DNA from 3 places in the Pseudomonas sp. RL_105y_Pfl2_101 genome. Region 3 is predicted to be linked to each of the others. Evidence: predicted binding sites of a transcription regulator. Region 3 holds the regulator's gene; each other region holds the start of a gene.

Region 1 (5,250 bases), on a different contig from region 3:
CGAGACGCGCGTCGGGCCGTTGTCCGAGCTGTCCGGCCAGGGCACCCACACCACCACCACCGCGCGACTGTTCCACTTTCCCGGCGGCGGTGAATTGATCGACTCACCGGGCATCCGCGAATTCGGCCTGGGCCACGTCAGCCGGGCCGACGTCGAAGCCGGGTTCATCGAGTTCAACGAGCTGATCGGCACCTGCCGCTTCCGCGACTGCAAGCACGACCGCGAACCCGGTTGCGCGCTGCTCATGGCCTTGGAAGAAGGCCGCGTGCATCAGCAAAGGATGAACAGCTACCGCTCGATCATCGCCAGCCTGCCGGAAAGCAGTTACTGATTCTAAAAGGAATGTGAGTCGAGAGGACCTGTGGGAGCAAAGCTTGCTCCCACAGGTCTGTATCGGCTCTTAGGTCATTGCGCCGGTGGCTCGGCCGGTTTCGGCGCAACGTCGTCGAACAGGTTCAGGCGTTCGCGCAGCTCATGGGCCGGTACGGGTTGCTGATCCGCCGGCAAGGCATTCGGGTCCGCCGCAGCGCCAGGCGTCGCCGGCACTTCACCCGGTGCGCCCTGGGCCGGATCCGGCGCCAGATCATCGGCTTGCGAACCTTCGATGGCCTGCTGGGCCTTCCTGGTCAACACCACGATATCGATACGCCGGTTGACCGGGTTGAACGGATCCGCGCGGTCGAACAACGCTGAAGACGCATAACCGACCACCCTTGCCACCTGCTCGTCCGGGTAACTGCCCGCCACCAAGGCGCGGCGTGCCGCGTTGGCGCGGTTGGCTGAAAGCTCCCAGTTACCGAAGTCACCGTTGCCAATGAAGGGCTTGGCATCGGTATGACCGCTGACACTGATCTTGTTCGGCACCGCCTTGATGGTATCGGCCATGGCCAGCAGAATGTCTTCGAAATAAGGCTTCAGGCGCGCACTGCCGGAGTCGAACATCGGCCGGTTCTCGGCGTCCATGATCTGGATGCGCAAGCCGTTCGGCGTGATCTCGAACAGGATCTGGTCCTTGAACTTCTGCAGCTCAGGATTTTCTTCGACCTTGTTCTGCAACTCCTGCAACAACAGCTCCAGGCGCTCGCGCTCGATCTGCTCGGCCATGCCTTCGACCTGTTCGGAATCCACCGTCACCTTGTCGGGCTGGGGCTCGGATTTGACTTCGGGGTTGAGGGTCGTGTCCGGCGCCAGGGTCGGTGAGCCGCCCAGATCGATGATGTACGGCGTGCCGCTTTCCGTAAAACCGACCGGGTCCTTGAAGTAACCGGCGATGGCGATCTTCTGTTCCGGGGTTGCCGTAGACAGCAGCCACAGCACCAGGAAGAACGCCATCATTGCCGTCGCAAAGTCGGCGAAGGCGATTTTCCAGGCGCCCCCGTGATGCCCCCCGGCAATGCGCTTGACGCGTTTTACAATAATCGGCTGGTTATTTTCCATGGTTTAACGACCGCGAACCGCTTGTTCCAGCTCGGCAAAGCTTGGACGGTGCGCTGGGTACAGGACCTTGCGACCGAACTCCACCGCCAGCGATGGCGGCATGCCCGAGGCCGAGGCCACCAGGGACGCCTTGATGGACTCATAGACGTTGAGTTCTTCCTTGGCATCATGGGCCAGGGAATGGGCCAGCGGGCCGAAGAAACCGTACGCAGCCAGAATACCGAAGAAAGTACCTACCAATGCCGCACCCACGTGCAGACCGATGGAGGCCTGATCACCTTCTCCCAAGGATGCCATGGTCACCACGATCCCCAATACCGCCGCGACGATACCGAAGCCAGGCATGCCGTCGGCAATGCCGTTGACCGCGTGGGACGGGTGCTCCAGATCTTCCTTGAGGCTGTACAGCTCCATGTCGAACAGGCCTTCGAGTTCATGGGGCGCCATGTTACCGGACGACATGATGCGCAAGTAATCACAGATGAACGCCGTCATGCGAGCGTCCTTGAGTACCGCAGGGTACTTGGCGAAGATCGGGCTGGCGGCAGCGTCTTCGATATCGCCCTCGATCGCCATCATGCCTTCACGGCGGCTTTTGTTGAGGATCTCGTAGATCAGGCCCAGCACCTCGAGGTAGAAGGTGTGGCTGAAACGCGAGCTGAACATGCCCAGGGATTTCTTGAGCACATGCATCGTCATGTAGCCGGGGTTGGCCTGCAAGAATGCGCCAAGGGCCGCACCACCGATGATCAACACCTCGAAAGGCTGGACCAGGGCGGCAATCTTGCCATGGGAGAGCACGTATCCGCCAAGCACGCTCGCGAACACGACGATGATGCCGATAATTTTAGCCATAGATAGAAAGTACTTACTTAAGTCGGGTTCAAGGTCATATTCGGAAGCTGAAAAATCTCTTCTTCTCCTTATCGGCAAAACTGCGCCAGACTATAGGCTGTTCTGGCGAAAAGCCAATTTGCCCCGTTCCGGGCGTAGAGAATTCATACGATGATCACGTCCAGCCATGACTAACAAAACGAAGGTTCCAACGCCACGACCGACCACCCTCGAAGGCTGGGTGAAGTTGCTCGATGGCGTGCACCTACCGGTGCCCCAGGCCAGCCATGACCTGGTCTGCAAGGCCATTGCCGACAGCCGCCGCTCGTTGCGAGACATCGCCGAACTGATGCAGGACAGCCCCGCCCTGGCCCTGAGCGTCATCCGCGAGGCCAACCATCACACCCATGGCAGCCTCGCCGAACCTGCGGAAAACCTCGAAGTGGCCATCAACCGCCTCGGTCTCAAGCGTACCGAGGAACTGCTCGCTCGCCTGCCGTCGTTGCCGGGCCACGAAATCCCCATCGCCTTGCGCCAACTGCAATTGATCAGCCAGCACGCCACGCAACAGGCCAATGGCTTTTTTGCCAGCCGCCTGGCGCGGCTGTGGCAGGACATACACTGGGGCAGCCTGTTGTTTCTCTCGCCGCTGTGGCCACTGGCCCTGACTCACCCGCGGTTGCTGGGGGAATGGGAATTGCGAGTCGTCCACAAAGGCGAGCCTGCGCGCAAGGTAGAGCGCGAATTGTTCGGCGTCAGCCTAATGAAAATCTGCCTGGCGCTGGTGGAGACCTGGCGCCTGCCGATCTGGGTGATGCAGGGTTATCGCCTACTGCTCAATGAACGCCGCGAGCTGGTGCAGGTTCTGCGCATCGCCCGGGACAGCGAGCACCCGCTGCGCCAGCGGAATCGCCTAGACGACGACCCAACCCTGCGACGCTGGCTCAATCAACCGGCCAATACTGTGTTGCTGGCCAACGGCCTGGCACTTTCAGCACAACAGGCCTGGGACACCCCCCACAGTGCCCGCTGGCAATACCTCACCAGTTTGTATCTGCAGATGCCGATGGATGAGCTCCAACAACAACTGCACCAACAAGCCGTCACGAGCGCCCGTCATGACGCCATGCCAGACCTCTGGCATCCGGCCGTGGCGTTGCTCTGGCCCTGGGGCTGCCGACGCATCCACCCCGGCTTGCTACCGCCTCCGCCACCCAGCGCCGAGGACCTGAGCCAGTGGCGCAAACAATGTTCCGCACTGCTAGTGGAGCCGAGCCCCTTCAGCAATGCCATGCACCTGACCACCTCGGCACGTGACGTGTTGGCGGCCTGCGGCATGCGTCGAGTGATGATTTTGATGGCCGACCGCAACCAGACCAGCGTGCGCGTACATCAGACCGCCGGCCTGCCCAAAGAAGCCGCGGCCATGAGCTTTACCATCAACCAGAGAAAAATAGTGCAGCGCTTGCTGGCTCAGCAGGCCCAGGTTCGCCTGAACCCGGACAACAACGCGCAGTTTTCGGCACTACTGCCACCGGGCCTGCGCACCCTGTTCCGGGGTGAGCACCTGCTGCTGCGCTCCCTGACCTGTAATGGCCGAGTGATCATGCTGGTGGTGGTGGACCAGGGCGGTGGGCCGTTCTCGGACGTGACCGTGCAAGCCTTCGGCAAAACCGTGCAATGCATCGAAAGGGCCCTGCATACCTTTACCAACCGCGGCCGCTGAACTTGCTACAATCCTTTCCCTTTGCGCCCCTGGAGACCTCACATGCCTGACTTCTCTGGCTTGCCGCTGGTGATCGAGCCGAGCGAACTGCTACCGCGCCTCGATGCCCGCGAGCTGATTCTGGTGGACCTGACCAGCGCCGCCCGCTACAGCACCGGCCATATCCCCGGCGCACGCTTCGTCGATCCCAAGCGCACCCAGCTCGGCCACCCGCCGGCGCCGGGCCTGCTGCCGGCCAAAGCCGACCTGCAAGCACTGTTCGGCGAGCTCGGGCACAACCCGGATGCGGTCTACGTGGTCTATGACGATGAAGGCGGCGGCTGGGCCGGGCGGTTTATCTGGCTGCTGGACGTGATCGGCCACTCGAACTACCACTACCTCGACGGCGGCCTGCTGTCGTGGCTGGACGAAGGCCTGCCGGTGTCCGTCGAAGCGCCTGTGCCCGTCGCAGGCCCGGTCAGCCTGACGCTGCACGAAGCGCCCACCGCCACCCGCGAGTACCTGCAAAGCCGGCTCGGTGCCGCCGACCTGGCGATTTGGGACGCTCGCGGCCCGCTGGAATATTCCGGCGCGAAAGTCGTCGCAGCCCGAGGCGGGCACATTCCCGGGGCGGTCAATTTCGAATGGACTGCCGGCATGGACCAATCGCGCAACCTGCGCATCCGCAAAGACATGCCGCAAATCCTCGAACAATTGGGCATCACGCCTGACAAAGAAATCATCACCCACTGCCAAACTCACCACCGCTCCGGCTTCACCTACCTGGTGGCCAAGGCGCTCGGTTATCCACGGGTCAAAGGCTATGCCGGTTCCTGGGGCGAATGGGGCAACCACCCCGACACACCCATCGAGCTTTGAAGGTTCTTAAGGACAGTTAATGAAAAACCGTTTGTTCATCCTCACTCAATACCTGCTGCCCCACCACCTGCTGTCGCGGCTGGCCGGCTGCATTGCCGAATGCCGCGTGCGATGGTTCAAGAACGCCTTTACCGCGTGGTTTGCCAAGCGCTACCAAGTGGACATGTCCCAGGCCCTGGTGGAAGACCTGACTGCCTACGAGCACTTCAACGCCTTCTTCACCCGCGCCCTGAAAGACGGCGCACGTCCGCTGGACGACACCCCAGGCGCGATCCTCAGCCCCGCCGACGGCGCCGTCAGCCAGCTCGGCCCGATCGAGCACGGCCGGGTATTCCAGGCCAAGGGCCACAGCTTCAGCGTGCTGGAACTGCTGGGTGGTGACGCGACCAACGCGG
Region 2 (5,250 bases), on a different contig from region 3:
GTGCTGTTCAGCGCGCCGGCAATTTGCTCCAGGGACGACGATGCTTCGTCCATCGAGGTCCGGCCAATGCGGGTTTGCTGGGCGTTTTCCTGGGCCAGGCGTTCGGTGTTGCCCATGTTGTCGGCAATGTTCAACGAGGTTGCGCTGAACTCCTCCACTGCGCCGGCCATGCTGGTGATTTCGCCGGATTGCTGCTCCATGCCTTCATACGCCCCGCCGGACAACCCGGACAGCGCCTGGGCACGGCTGTTGACCTCCTGGGAGGCCTTGCGGATGTGCTCGACCATGGTCGACAAGGCCTGGCTCATCTGGTTGAAAGCACGGGCCAACTGACCGATCTCATCATGGCTCGACACATTCAGGCGCACGCTCAGGTCGCCGGCGCCCAAGGCTTCGGCCTGGCGTACCAGGTCCCCAAGCGGCGCCAGTTTGCTGCGCAGCAACCACATTGCCGAGCCGACCGCCAACAACATCGCCAGCAGGCTGCCAATGGCCAATTGCGTACCGACGCTCCAGGTCACGGCGCGAATCTCGGTTTTCGGCATGCTCGCCACCACCGCCCACGGCCCATCTTCGAACGGTACGGCAACGCTGTAGAAATCTTCGGCGGTATCGCTCCAGAAGGCGCCCTTGCCCGGTTTCTTGACCAGGCCAACGATGGTCGCGCTCGCCTGGTCCAGTGCCTGCACGCCGGCCGGCGGCACCAGCCACTTGTTTTGTTCGTCCAGCAGGGCCAACGAACCGGTCTGGCCAATGCGGAAGCGCTTGAGGTTCTCGAACTGCGCGTTCTGCGCATCGGTGTAGTCGAAGCCTACGTACAGCACGGCAATGATCTTGCCGCTGCTGTCGCGTACGGGCGTGTACTGCGACATGTAGAAGCGTCCGAAAAGCAAGGCTCGGCCAATGTAGCTCTGCCCGCTGATCACCGGACCGTAGGCAGGCCCGGCGCGGTCGAGCACGGTACCAATGGCCCGCGTACCGTCCTGCTTGGCCAATGACGTGCTGACGCGGATAAAGTCGTCGCCGTTACGCACGAAGACCGTCGCCACCCCGGCGGTCATGTGCTTGAACTCATCAACTTCCTTGAAGTTGTTGTTCAACACTTCACTGCCCAGGCTCAAGCCTGGGGTTTGTACACCCGCCACCGTCACGGGCTGGTCTGGATGCACGTTCAGGCCAGCGCTGAAGCGCTGTTCGAACAGTCCGGCCAACCGCTGGGTGCTCTCACGCAGGGTGCTGTGGAAGGTATTGAGCTGATCGGCCATCAGGCGCGCTTCGCTGGCCAGGTGCTCTTCGCGGGTGATGAGGTTGGCAGCGTCCAGCGAACGTAGGGCGAAGACGGTACTGCCGGAGATCACGACCGCCAATATCACAGCGAGGGCAAGGCCTAGTTGTGAGGCGATCCGGGCACGGGGTTGAGACATGACGGCTCCTGGCCGAGAGACTGGATCATCCTGATCACGCTCGCACACTCGGCATCTTATTCGGTGAGGTAAGTTAGCCTTTCTGAACGAAGGTTCCATCTTCACGGCTTCGGCGGCAAAGCCAAATACTTGAGCGGCCTGGAAGGATTAATGTTAATTAGCCATCATTCCAACTGCAACGTTTCAGCCCAGACGCTGCACGTCGGGTAATTGCATGGCCTTCACCTCACCTTGGAGGAAGTCGCTGAGCCGGCGCAAACGTTCACCTCCCGGCCGGGTTTTCGGCCAGACCAGGTAATAGTGTTCACCGCTGGCGACAGCCGTCGGCCATGGTAGGCTCAGGCGTCCCTGGGCGACATCCTCGGCCACCATCAACAGGTCGCCCATGGAGATCCCATAGCCACGTGCCGCCGCGATCATGCCCAGCTCCAGGGTATCGAACACCTGCCCTCCCTTGAGCGAGACCTTGTCGGACAGCCCCATGCGTTGCAGCCAATTACGCCAGTCCCGGCGATCGGGCGTGGGGTGCAGCAGTTCGGTGCTGGCCAACCGCGCCACATCCCAAGGCTGATCATTCAACAGATTCGGCGCGCCCACCGGAATCAACTCCTCGGAAAACAGCAAACTGGCTTCCCAGTCCGCCGGAAAATGCCCGCTGCCCAGCAATACGGCGCAATCGAAAGGCTCGACGTTGAAGTCCACCGAGTCGATGTCCATCCAGGCACTGGTCAGTTGCACCTCGTTGCCGGGCTGCAAATGCCGGAAGCGACTCAAGCGCGCCAACAACCAGCGCATGGTCAGCGTGGAAGGCGCTTTCATGCGCAGAATGCCATCCTCGCCACACAAGGTGTGGCAGGCCCGCTCCAGCGCCATGAAGCCCTCACGTACGCCCGGCAACAGCAAGCGCGCCGCCTCGGTCAATTGCAGGTTGCGGCCGCTGCGCAGGAACAGCCGACAGGCAAAGTGATCTTCCAGCGTGCGAATGTGCCGGCTGACGGCGCTCTGGGTGATCGACAGCTCTTCAGCGGCCCGGGTGAACGAGCTGTAGCGCGCCGCGGCTTCGAATGCCCGCAGCGCATAAAGAGGAGGAAGACGACGGGGCATCGCAAAAGCTCCATGGCGTTATTTGCAAACCCTACCAGAAACACGTTCAGCATGAGTTTTAATCATGCCAGCGATCTTTTTTATCCCTTTGTGCAATCCGCCGAGAGCGCCGAGAATCGCTGCTTTACTGCCTTGTTTGAACATGGAGCGTGATGATCATGCGGCATCCGGTGCGTACCGAACTCTGGGCCATCCTGCGGCTGGCGGGGCCGTTGATTGCCTCGCAGTTGGCGCACATGCTGATGGTGCTCACCGACACCCTCATGATGGCGCGCCTGAGCCCCGAAGCCCTGGCCGGCGGCGGGCTCGGGGCGGCCACCTACTCGTTCGTGTCGATCTTCTGCATCGGCGTGATCGCCGCAGTCGGCACCCTGGTCGCGATCCGCCAGGGCGCAGGCGATGTCGAAGGCGCCACCCGGTTGACCCAAGCCGGGTTATGGCTGGCTTGGTTGATGGCGTTGATGGCCGGGTTGCTGCTGTGGAACCTCAAGCCGGTGCTGCTGATGTTTGGCCAGACCGAAACCAACGTGCTGTCCGCCGGACAGTTCCTGCTGGCGCTGCCATTCGCCCTGCCCGGCTACTTGAGCTTCATGGCCCTGCGCGGTTTCACCAGCGCCATCGGCCGGGCCACACCGGTCATGGTGATCAGTCTCGGCGGCACGGTGGCCAACTTCCTGCTCAACTACGCGCTCATCACCGGTATGTTCGGCCTGCCGAAACTCGGCTTGATGGGGATCGGCCTGGTCACGGCCATCGTCGCCAACTGCATGGCCCTGGCGCTGGCCTGGCATATTCATCGGCACCCGGCCTACCGCGCCTATCCATTGCTCGACGGCCTGTCGCGGCCCAATCGCCAATACCTCAAGGAACTGTGGCGCCTGGGCCTGCCGATTGGCGGCACCTACGCGGTGGAGGTCGGGCTGTTTACGTTCGCCGCGCTGTGCATCGGCACCATGGGCAGCACGCCGTTGGCTGCCCACCAGATCGCGCTGCAAATCGTCTCGGTGGCGTTCATGGTGCCGGCCGGTATGTCCTACGCCATCACCATGCGCATCGGCCAGCACTATGGTGCCGGGCAACTGCTGATGGCGCGCCTGGCCGGTCGGGTTGGAATTGGCTTTGGCGCGGCCGTCATGCTGACGTTCGCCATGGTGTTCTGGTTGCTGCCCGATCAATTGATCGGCTTGTTCCTGGACCACGACGACCCGGCGTTTCGCGAGGTCATCAACCTGGCCGTCAGCCTGCTCGCGGTGGCGGCGTGGTTCGAACTGTTCGATGGCACGCAAACCATCGCCATGGGCTGCATTCGCGGCCTCAAGGACGCCAAGACCACCTTTCTGGTCGGCCTGGGTTGCTATTGGCTGGTCGGCGCGCCGGCGGCGTGGTGGATGGCCTTCCATCTGAACTGGGGGCCGACCGGCGTCTGGTGGGGCCTCGCCCTGGGGCTGGCCTGCGCGGCCGTGAGCCTGACGCTGGCGTTTGAATGGAAGATGACGCGGATGATTCGCAGTGAACCTGGGCTGAAGCGTTTGGAAAGCATCCAAGCCGACTGAGCTTCCCTATGTGTGGGGCTTGCTCGCGAAGGCGGTGTATCAGCCAGAAATATATCGACTGACCCACCGCCTTCGCGAGCAAGCCCGCTCCCACAGGGTTTTGAGTCAGCTGATTTCCAGCATCGACTGCTGATCACCCTCGAACGTCAAGTACTCAACCAACTCCGGCAACGGCAACGGCTTGCTGATCAGGAAACCCTGCACCTGGTCGCAACCGAAACCGCGTAGCAGGTCCAGTTGCTCCCGGGTTTCCACACCTTCGGCCACCACTTCCAGATTGAGGTTGTGCGCCAGGTTGATCATGGCGTGCACCAGTTTTCGGTTCTCTTCGCGCCGTTCCATGCCGCCGACGAAGCTCTTGTCGATCTTGAGCAAGGCGATCGGCAGGCTATTGAGGTGCACGAACGAAGAGAACCCGGTGCCGAAGTCGTCCAGGGAGAAGCGCACCCCCAGGCGACCCAGGGCATCCATGGTCTGCTTGACCATTTCGCTACGGCGCATGACGGCGGTTTCGGTGAGTTCAAACTCCAGCCATTGCGCCTCGACACCCCGCTCGGCAATCAGCCGGCTCAAGGTCGGCAATAACTGGCTGTCCTGGAACTGTCGGAACGACAGGTTGACCGCCATGTGCAACGGCGCCAGCCCCCGCTCGCGCAGGGCCTGCATGTCCCGCAGTGCCCGGGAAATCACCCAGTAGCCCAGCGGCACGATCAGGCCGCTCTGTTCGGCCAGCGGCACGAACTCACTCGGCGGCAGTAAGCCACGTTCGCCGTGACGCCAGCGTACCAGCGCTTCGAGGCCAACAATGTGGCCGCCATCGAGGTTCAGCCGTGGCTGGTAATGCAGCTCCAGCTCGTCGCGGCGCAATGCCCGGCGCAGTTCGCTTTCCAGGTCGGCGAGGCTGCGGGCGTTGCGATTGATGCGCTCGTTGAAGATATGAAAGGTACAACCCTGGGTACTCTTGGCCTGCTGCATGGCGATGTGGGCGTGCCACATCAGCGGATCGGCGCCGGCCTGGGCGCGAGCGTGGGCAACGCCCAGGCTGCAGCCAATCAGCAGGCTTTCACCGTCCACCCAATAGGGTTCGGCCAAGGCTTCGGTAATACGCTCGGCCATCCACTCGGCCCGCTGTGGCGCGCGGCGGGTGTCGATCAGCAGGGCGAATTCAT
Region 3 (5,250 bases):
ACGGTGGTCTCGGCTTCGCTGGCCGGTTTGTCCGCTGGCGCAGCCGCTGGAGCACGGGCTGGCGCCGGAGCGGCAGCCGCAGGCTTGGCAGGCTCAGCCTTCGGCTCCGGTGCTTGGACCGCAGGTTTAGGCGCAGCCTTGGCCGCCGGTGCAGCCGCAGTAGCGGCAGCAGGCGCAGTAGCAACAGGCGCAGCAGAAGCGGTGCCGACTTCGCTGAACTTGCCCTTGCCATGCAGCTCGTCGAGCAGTGATTCGAATTCGTGATCGCTGATCAGGTCGCTGCCAGCGGCAGCGGCAGCGGGCTTGGCCGGTGTCGGCGCCGAAGCGATGGCTGAATCCAGCGCGTCAACGGCAAAGGTGCCCTTGCCGTGCAACTGATCTAGCAACGCTTCGAATTCGTCGTCGGTGATGTCCGAGCTGTCGCCCGCGGCGTTCGGCGCGGCCGGGGCCGGGGCTGCCGGCGGGACCACGGCATCAGCCGCGAACTGGCCCTTGCCATGGAGCTGGTCGAGCAGTGACTCGAACTCGGCATCGGTGATTTCATCGCTGGCAGCCCCATCGGCGGCCGGCGCAGTAGGTGCAACCGGAGCGGCCGGTGCCTCGGCCTGGGCCTTGACGGTATTCAGGGAATCGAGCAGTTGTTCGAATTCGTTATCGGTGACGTCGCCCGATTCCTCGGCGATCGGTTCTTCAACCAGGGCCTCGGCAACCGGGGCCGCTTCGTCAGCCGATTGCGGCTCGGCCAAGCGCGACAGCGCGGCGAGCAACTCGGGGGTGGCAGCCGTAATCGGCGAGCGCTCACGCACTTCGCTGAACATACTGTTGACTGCATCCAGCGCTTCAAGCACCACGTCCATCAACTCCGAATCAACGCGACGCTCACCCTTGCGCAGGATGTCGAACACGTTCTCGGCAATGTGACAGCACTCCACCAGCTCATTGAGCTGGAGGAAGCCGGCGCCTCCTTTTACAGTGTGGAAACCGCGAAAAATTGCATTGAGCAGATCCGCATCATCTGGTCGGCTTTCCAGCTCGACCAGCTGTTCGGACAGTTGCTCTAGAATCTCGCCGGCCTCAACCAGGAAATCCTGAAGGATCTCTTCATCGGCGCCGAAGCTCATTAGTGGCTGCTCCAAATAGGGCTAAAACTCAAAATCCAAGGCTGGACAGCAAATCGTCCACATCGTCCTGACCGGACATAACGTCTTCTCTTTTATCGGCATGAATTTGCGGACCTTCACCCTGAGAGAGATGTTTTTGTGGATCTTTTTCAGCAAGCATCGCTTCACGGTCGTGTTCGATGCCCGCAAAGCGGTCGACCTGGCTAGCCATCAACACCAGTTTGAGCAGGTTGCTTTCCACTTCGGTGACCAGTTGGGTCACACGCTTGATCACCTGGCCGGTCAGGTCCTGATAGTCCTGGGCCAGCAGAATGTCGTTGAGATTACTTGCCACGGCGCGGTTCTCGGTGCCGCTGCGCGTCAGGAAACCGTCGACCCGACGGGCCAGCTCCCGAAACTCTTCGGCGCCGACTTCGCGCCGCATGAACCGCCCCCAGTCGGTGCTCAAGGCCTGGGCTTCTTCGCTCAGGCCATTGACCAGCGGCGTTGCGCTCTCCACCAGGTCCATGGTGCGGTTGGCCGCAGCCTCGGTCAGTTTGACCACATAACCCAGACGCTCGGTGGCGTCGGTGATCTGCGAGACCTCCTCGGCCTGCGGCATATTCGGGTCGATCTGGAAATTGACAATCGCGCTGTGCAATTCACGCGTGAGCTTGCCCACCTCCTGATACAGACCGCGGTCACGGGTCTGGTTGAGCTCATGGATCATTTGAACCGCATCGCCAAAGCGACCTTTTTCAAGGCTGTCGACCAGTTCGCGGGCATGTTTTTTCAGGGTTGATTCGAAATCACCCATTGAAGATTCGTTGTCCATAGCTCCCCCGTGGCGCCGTTAACCGATGCGTTCGAAGATTTTTTCGATCTTCTCTTTCAACGCCTGGGCCGTGAAGGGTTTGACCACATAGCCGTTTACACCGGCCTGGGCCGCTTCGATGATCTGCTCGCGCTTGGCTTCGGCAGTGACCATCAGCACCGGAAGATGCTTAAGCTTTTCGTCGGCGCGCACATGACGCAGCAAGTCGATACCGGTCATGCCGGGCATGTTCCAGTCAGTCACTAGAAAGTCGATGCTCCCGCTGTTGAGGACCGGAATGGCTGTGATGCCATCATCCGCCTCGACCGTATTGGTGAACCCAAGGTCACGCAACAGGTTTTTTATGATCCGCCGCATCGTTGAGAAGTCATCAACGATGAGGATTTTCATGTTCTTGTCCAATTCGACCTCCAAGCAGTCTTAAACGCGCCCAGCACCTGGACGCGCCATTTCAATCAATCCGGCACAACACTCGACAACGGTCTGGAGCACAACAGATGGAGACTGGCACAGCACCTGCCAGGCCAGCCTCGTTCGCAGTGTCCCCACACTGCCCGTCAACGCGCTCGCCACTCCCCCAAACGCCCCCGCAAACGGGCCGCGCACTGGCTGTGTAACTGGCTGACCCGCGATTCGCTGACCCCCAACACCTCACCGATTTCCTTGAGGTTCAGCTCTTCGTCGTAGTACAGCGCCAAGACCAGTCGCTCACGCTCCGGCAAATTGGCAATCGCATCCGCCAGCGCACTCTGGAAACGTTCATCTTCCAGGTCACGCGACGGCTCCATGTGAGCACTCGCGTTATCCTCGTGCAGCCCTTCGTGTTCGCCGTCCTGTAACAGGTCGTCGAAACTGAACAGGCGGCTGCCCAAGGTATCGTTCAAAATCCCGTAATAATCGTCGAGACTTAACTGGAGTTCGGCCGCAACCTCGTGATCTTTAGCGTCACGCCCGGTTTTAGCTTCAATTGCACGAATTGCATCACTGACCATGCGGGTATTGCGGTGTACCGAACGCGGCGCCCAATCGCCCTTGCGGACTTCATCGAGCATGGCGCCGCGAATGCGAATACCGGCATACGTCTCGAAACTCGCGCCCTTGCTCGCGTCGTATTTGTTCGACACTTCGAGCAGGCCGATCATGCCCGCCTGGATCAAGTCTTCAACCTGGACACTGGCCGGCAACCGCGCCAGCAAGTGATAGGCGATACGCTTGACCAGTGGCGCGTAGCGCTCGATCAATTCGTATTGGGCGTCCCGTGCCGATTTCTTGTAGAGATGGTTGTAACCGCTGGCTGTCATAGCACGGGCCCTGCTGTTTGTTGCACAAGACGCTCGACGAAAAATTCCAAATGCCCGCGAGGGTTGGCCGGCAGTGGCCAGGTATCGACCTTCTGGGCGATGGCCTTGAACGCCAGCGCGCATTTGGAACGTGGAAAAGCTTCATAAACGGCACGTTGCTTCTGGACGGCCTTGCGTACGCTTTCGTCGTAAGGCACTGCGCCGACGTATTGTAGGGCGACGTCCAGGAAGCGATCCGTGACCTTTGTCAACTTGGCGAACAGGTTGCGTCCTTCCTGCGGGCTCTGGGCCATGTTGGCCAGGACGCGGAAGCGGTTCATGCCATAGTCGCGGTTAAGCAACTTGATCAGGGCGTAGGCGTCGGTGATGGACGTCGGTTCGTCGCAGACCACCAGCAGCACTTCCTGGGCCGCGCGCACGAAACTGACGACCGAGTCACCGATACCGGCCGCGGTGTCGATCACCAGCACATCGAGATTGTCGCCAATGTCGCTGAAAGCCTGGATCAGGCCCGCGTGCTGGGCCGGGGTCAGGTGAACCATGCTCTGGGTGCCTGAGGCAGCCGGCACGATGCGAATCCCGCCCGGCCCCTGCAACAACACGTCGCGCAGCTCACAGCGCCCTTCAATCACGTCCGCCAGCGTGCGTTTGGGTGTAAGCCCCAACAACACGTCGACGTTCGCCAGGCCCAGGTCGGCGTCCAGCAGCATGACCCGTCGGCCAAGCTCTGCCAGAGCCAGGGACAAATTCACTGACACGTTAGTCTTCCCGACGCCACCTTTGCCGCCGGTCACCGCGATCACCTGTACGGGATGCATGCTGCCCATGTTCGTTCTTTACCTTGTCTTACTTAGACGGAGGCCACATTACTGGCTGCGCGTTCGCATACGGAACAATGCATGGCAGACCATCGATGTAGGTACAAAAAATATTCATGATTACCTCAGCCGACCTGCTTGGTCGGGCTGTGGTAGATATCAGCGAACATATCAGCCATGGCTTCTTCGCTGGGTTCTTCCTGCATTTGCACACTCACGGCACGACTGACCAGTTGATGACGGCGCGGCAGATGCAAATCATCCGGGATCCGCGGCCCGTCGGTCAGGTAGGCCACCGGTAGTTCATGACCGATCGCCAGGCTCAACACCTCGCCCAGGCTTGCCGTTTCGTCCAGTTTAGTCAGGATGCAGCCGGCCAGCCCGCAGCGTTTGTAGCTGTGGTATGCGGCGGTTAGAACCTGTTTTTGGCTGGTGGTTGCCAACACGAGATAATTTTTTGACTTGATGCCTCGTCCGGCCAGACTTTCGAGCTGCATGCGCAGGGCCGGATCGCTGGCTTGCAGGCCTGCGGTATCGATCAGCACGACGCGTTTGCGCAGCAGCGGCTCCAACGCCTGGGCCAGGGACTGGCCCGGATCCACATGGGTCACGGACACATTGAGGATCCGGCCGAGGGTCTTGAGTTGCTCCTGGGCACCGATGCGAAAACTGTCCATGCTCACCAGGGCAATGCTCTGGGCGCCGTACTTGAGTACATAACGGGCGGCGAGCTTGGCCAGGGTGGTGGTCTTGCCCATGCCGGCAGGACCGACCATGGCAATCACCCCGCCTTCTTCCAGCGGCTCGACTTCCGGGGTCGCGATCATCCGCGCCAGGTGCGCCAGCAACATGCGCCAGGCCTGGCGTGGTTCTTCGATACCATTGATCAACGCCAGCAGGTCCCGGGACAATGGGCCGGACAGGCCGATGCGTTGCAGACGACGCCACAGGTTGGCCTGGGCTGGACGGCTGCCTTGCAGCTGGTTCCAGGCCAGGGAGCCGAGCTGGACTTCCATCAGCTCGCGCAGGCTGTTGAGTTCAAAGCGCATCGAGTCCAGGGCGCGCGGATCGACACCCCGGGCAGGCGCCGCGGGCGCCGGCTCAGGACGACGCGGTTCGGCGTGGGCCTGCTCGATCAGCGGTTCGGCAGCGGTCAACGGCAGGCCGGCCGTCAGCGGCTGACCGGCGAACAATTG

What was found. The regulator FliA, encoded in region 3, starts transcription of late flagellar genes. The targets are predictions, from matches to a motif close to CTAAAGTTTNNNNNNNNNNNGCCGNTAA.
Region 1: motA (flagellar motor stator protein MotA) is a predicted target of FliA. The motif match lies at 2,361-2,388, and genes of this name have one in related genera.
Region 2: AACY31_RS08205 (methyl-accepting chemotaxis protein) is a predicted target of FliA. The motif match lies at 1,531-1,558, and genes of this name have one in related genera.

Annotation. Positions count from the first base shown of each region.
Region 1 is NZ_CAXAPG010000001.1:192,506-197,755, forward strand. Features, by position in the region: gene rsgA (small ribosomal subunit biogenesis GTPase RsgA) at 1-331, shown strand, start outside; gene motB (flagellar motor protein MotB) at 406-1,437, opposite strand; gene motA (flagellar motor stator protein MotA) at 1,441-2,292, opposite strand; gene AACY31_RS00870 (HDOD domain-containing protein) at 2,459-3,997, shown strand; gene AACY31_RS00875 (rhodanese-like domain-containing protein) at 4,040-4,855, shown strand; gene asd (archaetidylserine decarboxylase) at 4,875-5,250, shown strand, end outside.
Region 2 is NZ_CAXAPG010000005.1:99,944-105,193, reverse strand. Features, by position in the region: gene AACY31_RS08205 (methyl-accepting chemotaxis protein) at 1-1,424, opposite strand, end outside; gene AACY31_RS08200 (LysR substrate-binding domain-containing protein) at 1,608-2,528, opposite strand; gene AACY31_RS08195 (NorM family multidrug efflux MATE transporter) at 2,687-4,081, shown strand; gene AACY31_RS08190 (putative bifunctional diguanylate cyclase/phosphodiesterase) at 4,187-5,250, opposite strand, start outside.
Region 3 is NZ_CAXAPG010000010.1:109,274-114,523, forward strand. Features, by position in the region: gene AACY31_RS14050 (chemotaxis protein CheA) at 1-1,121, opposite strand, end outside; gene AACY31_RS14055 (protein phosphatase CheZ) at 1,150-1,935, opposite strand; gene AACY31_RS14060 (chemotaxis response regulator CheY) at 1,954-2,325, opposite strand; gene fliA (RNA polymerase sigma factor FliA) at 2,493-3,236, opposite strand; gene fleN (flagellar synthesis regulator FleN) at 3,233-4,063, opposite strand; gene flhF (flagellar biosynthesis protein FlhF) at 4,180-5,250, opposite strand, start outside.